One region of the Sphingomonas sp. BL-S-05 genome, then DNA from elsewhere that is predicted to be linked to it. Evidence: predicted binding sites of a transcription regulator. Region 1 holds the regulator's gene; each other region holds the start of a gene.
The links. Region 1 encodes LexA, which represses DNA repair genes until DNA is damaged. Its sites were predicted from a motif close to GTTCCNCNCTTGTTCT; they were not measured.

Region 1 (4,652 bases):
CCGATACGCAGATGGCGGAGATCGAGGCGGCGGCGATCGAACGCGGCATGGACGTGCTGGTCGAGGTCCACGACCGCGCCGAACTCGATCGCGCGCTCATGCTCCGCTCGCGGCTGATCGGCGTGAACAATCGTAATCTCAAAGACTTCTCGGTCAGCTTTGATCGCACCTATGAACTGGTCGGCCATGCCCCGGCCGGCTGTACCTTCGTCGCCGAAAGCGGCCTGAGCACCCGCGCCGATCTCGACGCGATGGCCGAACACGGCGTCCGCTGCTTCCTGATCGGCGAGGCGCTGATGCGGCATCATGATGTCGAGGCGGCAACGCGGGCGATGATCGGATGAGCCTTACCCATCTCGATGCCGATGGCAGCGCGCATATGGTCGATGTCGGCGGCAAGGCGGTTACCCAACGCATTGCCGTCGCCACCGGCCGCATCACTATGTCGGCCGAAGCCCTGGCCGCCATCCGCGACGGCCTGGTCAAGAAGGGCGACGTGCTCGCCGTCGCGCGTGTCGCCGGCATCATGGCCGCAAAGCGGACCAGCGACCTGATCCCGCTCTGCCACCCGCTGCCGCTGACCAAGGCATCGATCGACTTCGCGTTCGAGGACGACGCGATCCGTGTCGGCGCAATTGCCGCGACCGAAGGCAAGACCGGCGTGGAAATGGAAGCATTGACAGCTGCTTCCACCGCATTGCTCACCATCTACGACATGGCCAAGGCGATCGACAAGGCGATGGTGATCGAGGGTGTGTGCCTGCTTGAGAAACAGGGCGGCAAGTCGGGCGACTGGCTGCGCGGTTGATCCATCGCGGAAGCCCCTTGTCACCCTGGGTCGCCCCAAACCTCTTTGAAAATGCGGGACGGAGCCAAAGCCAAACCGTACCCCGGCGAAGGCCGGGGTCTAGTTGGGGGACGTGAGTAACCTACGCAAACCCTTCCCAACTGGACCCCGGCCTTCGCCGGGGTACGGCTAGTTTTGTGGATAGATTTGCGGCTTCCATAGTAGCTTCGATACAGTCCCCGATGAAGAAATCGCCTACGCGCCCCCTCTGAAAAGGCCCACCCATGAGCCTCCTCCCCGTCGCCGAAGCCCAGTCCCGCGTCCTTGCGCTCGGCCGCGCCCCGCTTGCCGAAACCACGCCCATCGCCGACGCGATCGGTCGCTTCGCCGCCGCCGACGTCGTCGCCCGCCGTACCCAGCCCGCACGTCCGCTATCGGCCATGGATGGTTATGCGATCCGCTTCGACGACCTGCCTGGACCATTCGACGTCATCGGCGAAAGCGCCGCCGGTGCCGCCTTTCCCGGTGTCGTCGGCGAAGGACAAGCCACTCGCATCTTCACCGGCGCGGCAATGCCGACCGGCACCGATTGCGTGCTGGTACAGGAGGAAGCGACGCGCGACGGCGACCGCCTGCACCTGTCGGGGGAAGGCCCCGTCCGTGGCGGCAATGTCCGTCGCGCGGGGCTCGACTTCCGCGAGGGCGATTTACTGATCGCGGCCGGCGAGCGCATCACTCCCGCCCGCGCGGCACTGGCCGCGATCGCCGGCCATGGCAGCCTTTCCGTCGGTCGCCGCGTCCGCGTCGCCATCGCCGCGACCGGCGACGAACTCGTTCCCGCCGGACAGGCGATCCGCGACGACCAACTCCCCGAAACTAACGGCCTGATGCTCGCCGGTCTGCTCGGCGACCTGCCGGTCGATCGTATCGACCTCGGCATCCTGCCCGACCGGATGGACGCCTTGGTCGACGCCTTTACGAACGTCGACTGCGATCTGCTCGTCACCACCGGCGGCGCCTCGGTCGGCGAACATGATCTGGTCCGCCCGGCACTGGCGGCGGCGGGCGGGACCCTCGATTTCTGGCGGATCGCGCTGCGTCCGGGCAAGCCGATGCTGGCGGGAACGCTCGGGCAGGCGGCGGTACTCGGACTGCCTGGCAACCCCGTATCGTCGTACATCACCGCCTTGCTGTTCGTCCGCCCGCTGGTCGCACGCCTTGCCGGCGCGACCGATCCGTTGCCCCGCACCGTTCGCGCGACACTGGCCCACCCCCTCCCCGCCAACGGCCCGCGACAGGACTATCTCCGGGCGACGCTGGTCGACGGACAGGCATCGACCGCCGCCATCCAGGACAGCTCGATGCTACGGACCCTGGCGCGTTCCGATTGCCTGATCGTCCGCGCGCCGCACGCCCCGGCGGCCGATGCGGGCGACTCGGCGGAAATCCTGCAACTCGCTTGACGGCAAGCAAATCGTTTCCTATTGGTTCCACGTCTGTTCCGACGGAGGACCCCATGCTGACGCGTAAGCAGCACGAGCTGATCTGCTTCATCGATGACCGGTTGCGCGCGACCGGCGTATCTCCTTCGTTCGAGGAGATGAAGGAAGCGCTCGACCTGAAGTCCAAATCGGGTGTCCACCGCCTGATCTCGGCGCTGGAGGAACGCGAATTTATTCGCCGTCTGCCCAATCGCGCCCGCGCGCTCGAAGTGTTGCGGATGCCCGAGCGGCCGGTCGCCAAGAAGGCGGCGGCCAAGCCTGCCGCCGCCCCCCGCCCCACGCCCCAGCCTGCGAACGACGTCATCGAACTGCCGCTGCACGGCCGCATCGCCGCCGGTGTCCCGATCGAAGCGATCGAGGGACAGGCGACGCTGCCCGTCCCCGCCGCGCTGCTTGGTGCCGGCGATCACTATGCGCTTGAGGTTGCCGGGGACTCGATGGTCGAGGCCGGCATTCTCGACGGCGACTATGCGCTCGTCCGCCGGACCGAAACCGCCCGCGACGGCGAGATTGTCGTGGCGCTGATCGAGGATAGCGAGGCGACGCTCAAATATTTTCGCCGCGAAGGCGCGATGATCCGTCTCGACCCCGCCAACCGCAGCTACGACCCGCAGCGCTATCGCCCCGAACAGGTGCGCGTACAGGGCAAGCTCGCCGGCCTTCTCCGCCGCTACTAACCTCCATTCCCTTCCCCGGCGGCGAGGAAGGGAGCGGCAACGCCGTGGAAGGGTGAGAGCGATCTAACCCCTACAAACCGCCTGTTAAGATTCAGTCGCGATTGCAAACGCACCGCGCGCAAGTGTGAACTTAGTGAACTTTGGCGCCCCGCCCGGCTTCTCCAACCGGGCGGGGCCTCACCGTTATTTGCCGTTACCCGGCGCCCATGGAGTCCGTATCGCCTTGTAATAGCTGGCCGGATGCGGCGGCGGCGTTACCCCGGCCGGGATCGGACGGCCCGATACCTCGGCGAAATAGGCGATGCACGCATCACGCCACCACTGCGCCTCCTGCCGCTGAATCGCGAGGAACTGGCTGACCTCGGCAAAGCGCTCCGCATCGACCTTCCCCTCCATTGCGGCCCACTGCGCCTGCATCGCTGCAACCTCGGCCACGCCCCGGTCGTAATGCGCGACCAGCTCCTCCCATAGCGTCCGCCCCGACCCCATTCGCCGGTCCCATGAGACGCGATGGAACCACAGCAGCAGATTTTCAGGCACTGACTTGGGATCGCTGAACTTCTTGGCCAGCACCGGCGCATATTGCGCGGCGGCGTTGCTGCCCGACGGCGTCCGGTCGAACCCGATGCCGTTCCGGTCGGCCTTGTGGAAATAGACCGGGTTCCAGTCCTCCCGTGCCAGATCGTCGACCCACGGCCCCGGCCCGTAATGGTGACCGGTCGCGAACAGGTGATTGAGGCCCAGCGGCATCATGTAATCGACGACTGCCTCGTGCGACCGCATCATCATCGCGACGATCGGCTCGGCCGCCGCCTGCCCCCATGTCATCGCCGCCCAGTCGCGCGCGATCTCGCGCGCATCGCCGTCCGGGTTCCAGGCCAGCCGCCCGAACGCATACCAGTTCGCCTGATCGAATTGCGATCCCGACCAGTTGCGATCGGTGCCGATGTTCGACACCCCCGCCATTCCCGTCAGCGCGCCCGGCCGTACCGGCGTGTCGAGCACGTTGGCGACCGTGGTACCCTTGCGCGGACGATAGGTGTCGCTGCGCAGCACCTCCTGCCACAGGGTCCCGAGATAGACGAGGTGCGTGGCGAACCCCATATATTCCTTGGTGATCTGCACTTCCATCATCAGCGGCGTGCGCGGCATCGCCCCGAACAGCGGATGGAAGGGTTCGCGCGGCTGGAAGTCGATCGGACCGTTCTTGACCTGCACGATCACATTGTCGGCGAACTTGCCGTCGAGCGGCTCGAACTCGCTATAGGCCTGTCGCACCCGATCCTCGGGCTTGTCGTTGGCGTAGACGAACGCCCGCCACATCACGATCCCGCCATGCGGCTTAAGCGCGCGGGCCAACATGTTGGCGCCATCGGCATGACTGCGCTTGTAATCGCCCGGTCCCGGCTGCCCCTCCGAATTGGCCTTGACCAGGAACCCGCCGAAATCGGGAATGCGGGCATAGATTTCGTCGGCCTTTGCCTTCCACCATGCCGCGACCTGCGGGTCGAGCGGATCGGCGGTCTTCAGCCCCCCGATCTCGATCGGCGCCGAGAACCGGGCCGACACATAGACCTTGATCCCCCAAGGCCGAAAAATGCCGGCCAGCTTCTCGATCTTGCCCATAAATTCGGGCTTCAGGATATCGGCGCTGGCATTGACGTTGTTCAGCACCGTGCCGTTGAT
Region 2 (4,652 bases), 490 kb from region 1:
GAACGTGTCCTTCTCTTCCTGGCTGAGGAAATCGAGATGCTGGACCGATCCGCCGCGCTCGAGGATCGTGTTCCACACCGCATCGCTGTTTTTCGACTTCGCGATCAGCAGCTTTTCGAGATACGGGTTCTTGACCGACCACGATCCGCTCAGCGTCTTGTGGGTATAGATGTTCGCCGGGATCGGTTCGATGCAGGCGCTGGTGCCGCCGCAGATGATGCTGATCGACGCGGTCGGCGCGATCGCCATCTTGCAGCTGAACCGCTCCATCACGCCCATATCGGCCGCGTCGGGGCAGGGGCCGCGCTCGTTGGCGAGGTGCATCGACGCCTCGTTCACCTGCGCGTTGACGTGGCGGAAGATCTTCAGGTTCCACGCCTTCGCCATCGCCCCCTCGAACGGCAGGCTGCGCGCCTGCAGGAACGAGTGGAAGCCCATGACGCCAAGGCCGACCGACCGCTCGCGGCTCGCCGAATAGCGCGCGCGGGCCATCTCGTCGGGCGCACGCTCGATATAGTCGGTCAGCACATTGTCGAGGAAGCGCATCACGTCCTCGATGAAGCGCTTGTCGCCGTTCCATTCGTCCCAGGTTTCGAGGTTCAGCGACGACAGGCAGCACACGGCGGTGCGGTCGTTGCCGAGGTGATCCTTGCCGGTCGGCAACGTGATCTCGCTGCACAGGTTCGAGGTCGAAACCTTGAGGCCCAGATCGCGGTGATGCTTGGGCATCGTGTTGTTCACATGGTCGCTGAACACGATGTACGGCTCACCGGTGGCGAGACGGGTCTCGACCAGCTTCTGGAACAGCGACCGCGCATCGACCTTGCCGCGGACCGATCCGTCCTTGGGGCTCTTCAGCTCCCATTCGGCGCCGTCGCGCACCGCCTCCATGAAGGCGTCGGGGATCAGCACGCCGTGATGCAGGTTCAGCGCCTTGCGGTTGAAGTCGCCGCTGGGCTTGCGGATTTCGAGGAACTCCTCGATCTCCGGATGGCTGATGTCGAGATAGCAGGCGGCCGAACCGCGCCGCAGCGACCCCTGCGAAATGGCGAGGGTCAGCGAATCCATCACGCGGACGAACGGGATGATGCCGCTGGTCTTGCCGTTCAGCCCGACCGGCTCGCCGATGCCGCGCACGCTCCCCCAATAGGTGCCGATGCCGCCGCCGCGCGACGCCAGCCACACATTCTCGTTCCACGTCTCGACAATGCCCTCCAGGCTGTCGGGGACCGAGTTGAGATAGCAGCTGATCGGCAGGCCGCGTCCGGTGCCGCCGTTCGACAGGACCGGCGTGGCAGGCATGAACCACAGCTTCGAGATATAGTCGTACAGCCGCTGCGCATGGGCGGCGTCATCGGCATAGGCCGACGCCACGCGCACGAACAAATCCTGATATGATTCGCCGGGCAGGAGATAGCGATCCTTCAGCGTGTCCTTGCCGAAATCGGTCAGCAGCGCGTCGCGCGAATGATCGACCTCGACCGCGTGCAGCAGCGCGTCGACCGTGCGGCTGGTACGTTCCGGGGCCGGGGCGGCGGGGGCCGGATCGGCGAATTGCAACTCGTTCATCTGGGCATCCTGACTATCCTGGAAGGTCATCGTCCCGTTCCTTTTGTGTTCTAGCACGGGGCGCTAACCCCTGTCGATTTCTGCGGAACGTCCGCGCACGCCATCCCTGTTGACAAGCGTTGGCGGCACTGGAGGTTCCAGCGGGTTACACACTATCGGTAGCGCCTCCCCCGCGTTCGCCACCACTAATTGTAGGAAAGCGGGCGGTGCGCAAGACGGCAAATTTTTCATTCACGCCGGGCATTGGCGGCATTCGGGCGGGCGGAGATACGCGACGCACGGCGATCCGCCGGGTTCGTGAAATGCAAGCGAACTTTTCGTGAACGCAGAAAAATATGATCGCCTGGAATCGGGTTTCCGTGCGGAACTTTATGTGGCGGCGGCCAAGCGGTATCGCCGCGCGACGCGCATCTGCCACAGCAGCAGCAGCGGCACGACGATCAGCTCGATACACAGGCCCAGCAAATGTCCCGGCGATGGCACGCCGACGCCAGCGAGCGACACCAGCCGCGCCAGTCCACCACCCACGACCATCGCGCCAAGTAATCGAAACCGCGCGGTCTTCGATTCGATCGCGGGGATACAGGTAAGAAAGGCGAGGCCCATCACCAGAAAGATGCCGGAGAGATAGCGGAAGTGACTGTCGAGATCGGTCGCCGGGGCCGGTTGCAACCATGCCGCGCCGCGCACGATGCCGAGCGTGGAAACCATCAGCGGTACGGCGCAGACGATCGCGACCGCCGTCTGCAACAGCGTCCGTTCGCCGCGCGCGGTCACTTGCGTTCGCGTTCCAGCAATTCGGCACGCACCCGGATCGCGTGGACCGACATCCGCACCTCGAACAGGAACCAGACCAGCCCGCCGATCAACAGCACCATCGACAGGACGAAGGCGATCGCCACCGCCTTGCCCAGCCCGAGGTCGAGCAACTCGGCGATGAACAGCATCGCGACGACGGTACAGTTGGCGACCGCCGACAATACGACCAGGAACACGGCATTGTTGATGACCCGGATGCGCCGGTCGAGCAGCCGCAATTCGAATACGTGGCGTTCATGCTCCGGCCCGGTCGAGGACGGATGCAGCTTCTCGAGGTCACGAGCCCGGTCGACGATCCGCGCCAGCCGCCCGACCATGACGTTCAGGATCGCGCCGATCCCGGCCAGCAGGAAGACCGGCGCGATAGCGGTCTGGATCGTCTTGGCGACGGTCGACAGGACAGGTGCGAATTCCACGCGCCTGCTATGCCGTGGGCGGAAGGGGCGGGCAAGGTTGCGCAGGGATTGCGACGCCGGATCGCTACCCAATCGTAACGGGTTGTCGGCATGATGATGCCCATGTTGCTGCGTACTTCCCCACCGGTCGCCCGAACGACCGACGAATTGCCCGACGCGATCGACAAGGTCGCGGCATCGGCGGTCCAGACGCATCGTTTCCTGCGGCGCCAATGGTATGTGGCGGCGCTCGATACCTATGGCGGCACGGCGCGGACGTTGCTGGTCGAACGCGGTGGGCAGCCGATGCTGGCGTTGCCGTTGATCGGGCTCGGGCCGGCCCCGTTGGGCATGGCGCAACTGCCCGGCTGCTACTGGCCGTTCCGCAGCGGACCCGTCGCGCAGGACGCCGGCCCCGACGACTTCGCGGCGCTGCTGGGCGAGGCGGGGCGGCGGGTGCGCGGGTTCCGGCTGGGTCCGGTCTATGACGATGATCCGATGCTGCAGGGGCTGCTGGACGCCGCCTGGGCGAGCGGCTGGCGGGCCATGCCGCGCTTCATCGCCGACAGCTATCTGCTCGACATCACCGCGCGCCAGGCGGAGGGCGCCTGGCCGCGCCTGTCGACGCTGCGCAAGAATCGCTTCAACGAAAAGCATCTGGCGGCGCTCGGCGAACCCGACTGGTCGTTCGCCAGCGGTGCCGACTGGACGCCGGCGCTGTTCGACGACCTCGCCGCCGTCGAACGGGCAAGCTGGTTGAACAGTCGGACCGATGGCAGCGACGCCAAATTCACCCTGGAGGGGCATGGCCGGTTCTGGCGATCGGTCGTCGGCGATCCGGTGCTGGCCGACATGCTGTGGGTCGCGCTGCTGCGGATGGACGGCAAGCCCGCCGCCTTCTCGTTCGACATCAACGCCGGCACCCATAAATTCGCGATCGCCAACAGCTATGACGTCGCCTTCCGCCAGCGGTCGCCGGGAAAGCTGCTCTATTACCGCAATCTTGTCCGCGCCGTCGCCGACGGCATCACCCGGGTCGATTGGGGTGCGGGCGATAGCGGGTATAAGCGGCTGATCGGCGCTGAACCGGGGCCGGCGATCCGCGACTGGCTGTTCCTGCGGCCCGGCCTGCCCGCGCTGGCAGGGCGTCTGCTGGCGAAGCGCTGGGCGATGCAGGGTCAGGCATCGAACCCGCCCGTCGCGGATGGGGATTAGGCGAATCATCCCCGACGTTGCCGACCGGTCGCGTATCGGCCAAGATCGCCGCTTTACAGCCACCGGCGACGATCGAACATGACTGGCCCATCGCTATCCGCCCTGCGCGCGCACGTCCATCGTCAACGGGTTTCGCTTGCCAAGGCCGGCTGGTGGCAATCTCCGCTCGTGCGGCAATTTGCGGGCCTGGCTGGCTATGCGATCCTGTTGATCGCCGTATCCGTCGTTGCGATGTCGCTGTCGCCGTTACCGCAGGGACCGGTGCTTGTCTGGCCGGCCACGTCGGTCGCCGTAGCGAAATTGACCCGTACGCCGCTATCGCGATGGCCATTGATATCGGGCGTCACTGCGGCCAGCCTGTTCCTGTTCGGCATGCTGAACGATGTGCCGTTGTCGCTGGCCGTTTGTTACGTCCTGATCGATATCGTCGTCATGGTGCAGGTCGCCGGCTGCTTGTGCAGGATCGACCCCGATCCCCGCACGCTGCGCGGCTATGCCGGGGTCATCCTCATCTCGTTATTGGGGGCCGGGAGCAGTACGCTGCTGGCGGCGCCGGCCAACGCCCTGCTGGCCGGCAACGACGTGCTCTATTCGAGTGCAAACTGGTTCGCGTCGATCGCGATGGGATTGATCGTGCTGCTGCCGGCGCTCAAG
Region 3 (4,652 bases), 1.2 Mb from region 1:
CATCTGTTCGCCAATTTGCGGGGCTCGAACAATCTCGTTTTCGGCGGGTCCCGCCGAACGGTGGAGGCGCTTGCCGACCGACTTCGCCAGCGCTGCGAGCGCGCGCGTGTGCCTGAGGAGTTCTTCCCTCACCACGGGAGCCTTTCCAAGGAACTCCGGGAGACGCTCGAGACGCGGCTGAAGGAAGGCGCCCTGCCGACCACCGCTGTCGCGACCACGACGCTGGAACTCGGCATCGATCTCGGCAGCGTGACGTCGATCGCCCAGATCGGCGCACCCCGATCGATGGCGGGCCTCAAGCAGCGGCTCGGCCGAAGCGGTAGGCGCGGAAAACCCGCCGTGCTGCGCATATATGTCAGGGAGAAGCATCTCGCGGCCGATGCCGATCAACTCGATCGTCTCCGCCTCGACACCGCCCGCGCCGTCGCCTGCGTGCGCCTGCTACAGGAAAACTGGGTCGAGTCCGCACGCTCGGATCCGTCTCTAGCGACGGTTGTGCTGCACCAGACGCTCTCGCTGATCGCCTCAGGTGGAGCGATTAAACCGGGTCCGGCCCATAAGGCGCTGGCGGGGTCGGACAGCTTCATCCATATGGCTCCTGGCGACTACGCCGACCTTCTCCGCGGTGCGGCGCGTCCGGGCGTCGACCTGCTGGAGCAGTCTTCGCAGGGACTTCTGATGCTGGGAGAGGTGGGCGAGCGCTTGGTAGGCGGCCGCGACTTCTACGCGGTCTTCTCGACGGATCAGGAATGGAGGCTGGTCGCCGGCGGACGGACCATCGGCACGGTACCCGTCGTGAACTTGCTCGGGATCGGGTCCCTGGTGGGCTTCGCCGGGCGCCGGTGGCGGGTGGAGGCCGTTGACGATCGCGCCAAGGTGCTCGAGGTCGTCCAGCATCGCGCGGGCAAGCTGCCGCGCTTCAACCGGCCGGCAAGCGAGGCGCTCGACGACAAACTGGTCGCCACGATCTTGGCGGTCCTGAACGATGACGAACGGCCTTCCTACCTGGATTCGGCGGCGCTGGAGTTTCTCGACCAGGGGCGAGCGGCATACCGCGAACTTGGGCTGGACCACAGGACGCTCGTCCAGGCCGGCTCCGACACGCACCTGATCACTTGGGCAGGTACCGCCGTCAACGGCCTACTGGCGATACTGCTGACGGCGGCGGGGCTCGAAGCCGAAGTACATGACATCGGCGTCACTGCCCTGAATACTTCACCTCCGGAGCTGATGGCCGTTCTTGCAGGGCTGGAGAAATGTCCTCCGCTCGACGATCTCGCCGCCTTTGTAGAGGGACTACGCACAGCCAAGTTAGATGACTTCGTTGACGAAGATCTGCTCCGGCGTCTGTGGGCTGTCCGAAACGCAAGGCATCGTGACCGCGTCACGGCCATACTTCAGCAGATGGCAGAGGCCTCGCGAGGCTGAGCGCACGTCCACCCATCGAAATCGAAATTTGAAAACGGACGGGCCACTGCCTACCAACCATAGTCACTTCTGCTCAGCTAGTCACGAAACATCCTAACCACTTCCTATTTAGTTGAGAATGCCGTCACACACACCGCTAATTGATTAGGATTTGATCATCCGCGCAATCAAAACTACGTTCTGTCACGACTGGTTAGTCGACATGCATAAGTTGCGACGGATAAGCATTCAGCATCGCTATTGCCTCATCCATTGAAGCGGTCAGCCAGCGGTCCTGATCTTCCGCCATTAGGATGACCGGCATTGCCTTAGGGTGTTTGGGCGCAACCAGCGAATTCGGTTCGGTCGTGCAGAACGCGTAGACTCGGTCATGGTCTTGATCGACCTTCCACAGTCCCGCGAAGCACGGCACCGTCTGATCCTCGACCGTGAACCACCACGCCGTATCATCCGGTCTATGGCGATCCGCAGCAGCCTTGGGTTCGGAGAAGCGGGTGAACGGCACCAGGCAGCGATGCTCCGACCGCATCAGCCAAGGCTTCCACATGCCGCTCTGCATGTTCCGGGCGTTCGTCCACCAGTCGTAGAGGAAGGGTAGTTCCCCTTCACGGGCAGGGCGCTTGCGGGGTTTGCGGGTGGGAAAGCCCCAGCGCATCGTGCTCAGCACCCGTCGACCGTCCTCGACACGCACGACGTAGCCGGGCTTGCCGGGCGCGGCATAGTCCTTCTCGACCTGCAGGACGTTGGTAGCGTCATCGACCGCATCCAAAGCGTCGAAGTAGGTCCTCGGGTCGACCTTGATGCTGTATAGATTGCACATCCGGTCGTTCGATCACGACCGATAGCGTGAGACAAGCCTCTTCCACGTCGCCGCATCGGGATAGGGTAGCGGCGCACCCGTCGGCGGATCACGACCAACCATCAATTGCGGTCGCTGGACATGCCCCCGCACCTGACAGGACGAGCAACATAGACGCCGACCGACCAGCGCCAACGTGCCATCCCAGCGGCGCTGGTGGAACAGCCACCACAGCGAAACCGCATCGAGAATGCGGACGTGGCCGCACTTCGGACACGTCAGCCGTACGGTCCGTTTATGCAGTGCGCACTCCTCCAGCGTGCGGAGTCGGCGCCCGACATGGTCGTGATCCGCTCCTGTGCGATCATCCCGATTTCGACCGTCCGACACCGCTTCGTTCCGCCCCCGATCACATATCCGCGTCCGCAACGCCTTGACCGGGCGCTGGAATAAATGGAACATATAGCGAACAGATGAGTCGCAGCAACCATGTCCGCAACAGCACCTTCAGCCGAGATAATGGCGCGTCTGCGTGACGAGATCGGGGACGTGCGAGTTGGCAAAACGGATGTGCTGCCGTTCGATATAGACCCACTCGACACGCGACTGACGGACGGCGGCCTCGCGCTGAACGGGTTGCACGAAGTGACGTCGACAACCCCGACGCTGACCGACGACGCCGCTGCCACGCTGTTCGCCGTCGGTGTCGCGGCACGGGCGGCTGCGCGGACCGGGCGCCGCGTGCTGTGGGCGCTGACGCGGTTCGACCTGTATGCGCCAGGACTTGAACAGGCTGGCCTGGACCCTGCGACCCTGCTCTTCGCCGAGGTCCGTGAGGACAAGGACGTTCTGGCGGTGATGGAGGACGGCCTTCGGCATGGCGGACTGGCTGCAGTGGTTGGTGAAGTGAAGCGCGCCGACATGGTCGCGACGCGGCGGCTGCAACTGGCGGCTGTGACCGGCAACACGCCGGCCTTGCTGTCGCGCCGGTGGCGGCGTCAGGGCGTATGCCCCCTCACGGAACTGTCGGCGGCGATGACCCGGTGGCGGATTGCCAGCGCGCCATCGACCCGGCTGCCGGCTCCCGGCGTCGGACGCGCGCGCTGGATGGTCGAACTGGCCCGCCAGCGTGGCGGACCGGGTTTCACGATGGAATTGGAGGCGTGCGATGATACGGGTCGCCTCGCTCTACCTGCCGCACCTCGCGATCGAGCGACTGCGGCGGTTGGAGCGACCGCGCGCGCTGCCTGAACCGCAGGTCGCGCCCGAGCTTCCGATCGACGACGACCCCGGTGCCTGTTCGGTCCCGCGAAGCGGCGGATGGCGTCCTGGTGCCCGCTGGGCGCAGGAAACGTCGCGTGCGGTGATCGAACAGCAGGTCGCCTCGCTGCCGCTTCACCAGCGACCGCAGATGCGCGAACTGGGCCGGCGTTCCGAGGCTGCGGAGCATCCGTTCAAGCGACCTTCCCCAAATGGCGTCCGTAGTGCGCCACCGCTGCCCGCTGTCACGCATGACGTACCGCTGATACTCAGCGAACAGATCGGACAGCGGCAGGTTATCGCAGCCGCCTGTCCGGCGGCACTGGCGTTGGGCCTGACCCCGGGGATGGCAGTGACACAGGCGCGTGCGCTGATTCCCGATCTCGACATTCGTCCTGGTGATCCGGATGCAGATCGAGAGCTGCTGAAGGATCTGGCGCACCATGCCGTGCGACACTGGACGCCGACCGCAGCGGTCAGCGAACCGGATGGCCTGTGGTTGGATCTGACCGGCGTCGCGCATCTTCATGGTGGCGAAGCACGCTTCTGCCAGCGGCTGGTTCGGTTCTGCCGACGCTTCGGTCTGACCGGGAGGATCGCGGTAGCAGGAACGCCGGGTTCAGCGCATGCCCTGGCGCGATACGGGCATGACGCCGTCAGTGTGATTCCAAATGGGAGCGAAGCGCAGGCATTGGCGTCGTTGCCACCAGTTGCACTTCGTCTCACGCCCGAAGCAGTTACAGCGGCCAATCGCTTCGGCCTGGATCGCATCGCCGACCTGCTGCCGCTGCCAAGGGGGCCGCTGGCCCGGCGGCTGGGGATCGGAAGCGTGCGCCGCCTCGACGAAGCGCTGGGTCGCGTACCCGAACCGATCGTCCCGGTGGTGCCGGAGGAAATACCTGCGGCGCGCCGCTGCCTGCTCGAACCGATCGGAACAGCTGAAGCGATCGAACAGGTGATCGGCGATCTGCTTGCCGACCTCATCCGTCAGCTTCAGGACCGGGGACGCGGCGCACGTGCAATGATCCTCACTGTCGAGCGGATCGACGGCAGCGAGCAGCATCTCGCGGTCGGGACTGCGCGAGCGACCCGCGATGCGACCCACCTTGCCCGGCTCTTCCACCTCCGGATCGAACGGATCGATCCGGGCGATGGTATCGAGGCG

Region 2: a site for LexA is predicted at 1,606-1,621, ahead of ACZ1JS_RS09715 (ribonucleoside-diphosphate reductase subunit alpha). Genes of this name have one in related genera too.
Region 3: a site for LexA is predicted at 2,683-2,698, ahead of ACZ1JS_RS13020 (ImuA family protein). Genes of this name have one in related genera too.

The regions. Positions count from the first base shown of each region.
Region 1 covers NZ_CM145499.1:1,592,481-1,597,132, forward strand. The annotation lists gene trpC (indole-3-glycerol phosphate synthase TrpC) at 1-344, shown strand, start outside; gene moaC (cyclic pyranopterin monophosphate synthase MoaC) at 341-808, shown strand; gene ACZ1JS_RS07320 (molybdopterin molybdotransferase MoeA) at 1,072-2,250, shown strand; gene lexA (transcriptional repressor LexA) at 2,304-2,966, shown strand; gene ACZ1JS_RS07330 (alpha-glucuronidase family glycosyl hydrolase) at 3,150-4,652, opposite strand, start outside.
Region 2 covers NZ_CM145499.1:2,083,185-2,087,836, reverse strand. The annotation lists gene ACZ1JS_RS09715 (ribonucleoside-diphosphate reductase subunit alpha) at 1-1,599, opposite strand, end outside; gene ACZ1JS_RS09710 (DUF4345 domain-containing protein) at 1,939-2,346, opposite strand; gene ACZ1JS_RS09705 (DUF2721 domain-containing protein) at 2,343-2,804, opposite strand; gene ACZ1JS_RS09700 (GNAT family N-acetyltransferase) at 2,895-3,998, shown strand; gene ACZ1JS_RS09695 (ATP-binding protein) at 4,077-4,652, shown strand, end outside.
Region 3 covers NZ_CM145499.1:2,787,226-2,791,877, forward strand. The annotation lists gene ACZ1JS_RS13010 (DEAD/DEAH box helicase) at 1-1,428, shown strand, start outside; gene ACZ1JS_RS13015 (SOS response-associated peptidase) at 1,622-2,248, opposite strand; gene ACZ1JS_RS13020 (ImuA family protein) at 2,747-3,478, shown strand; gene ACZ1JS_RS13025 (Y-family DNA polymerase) at 3,396-4,652, shown strand, end outside.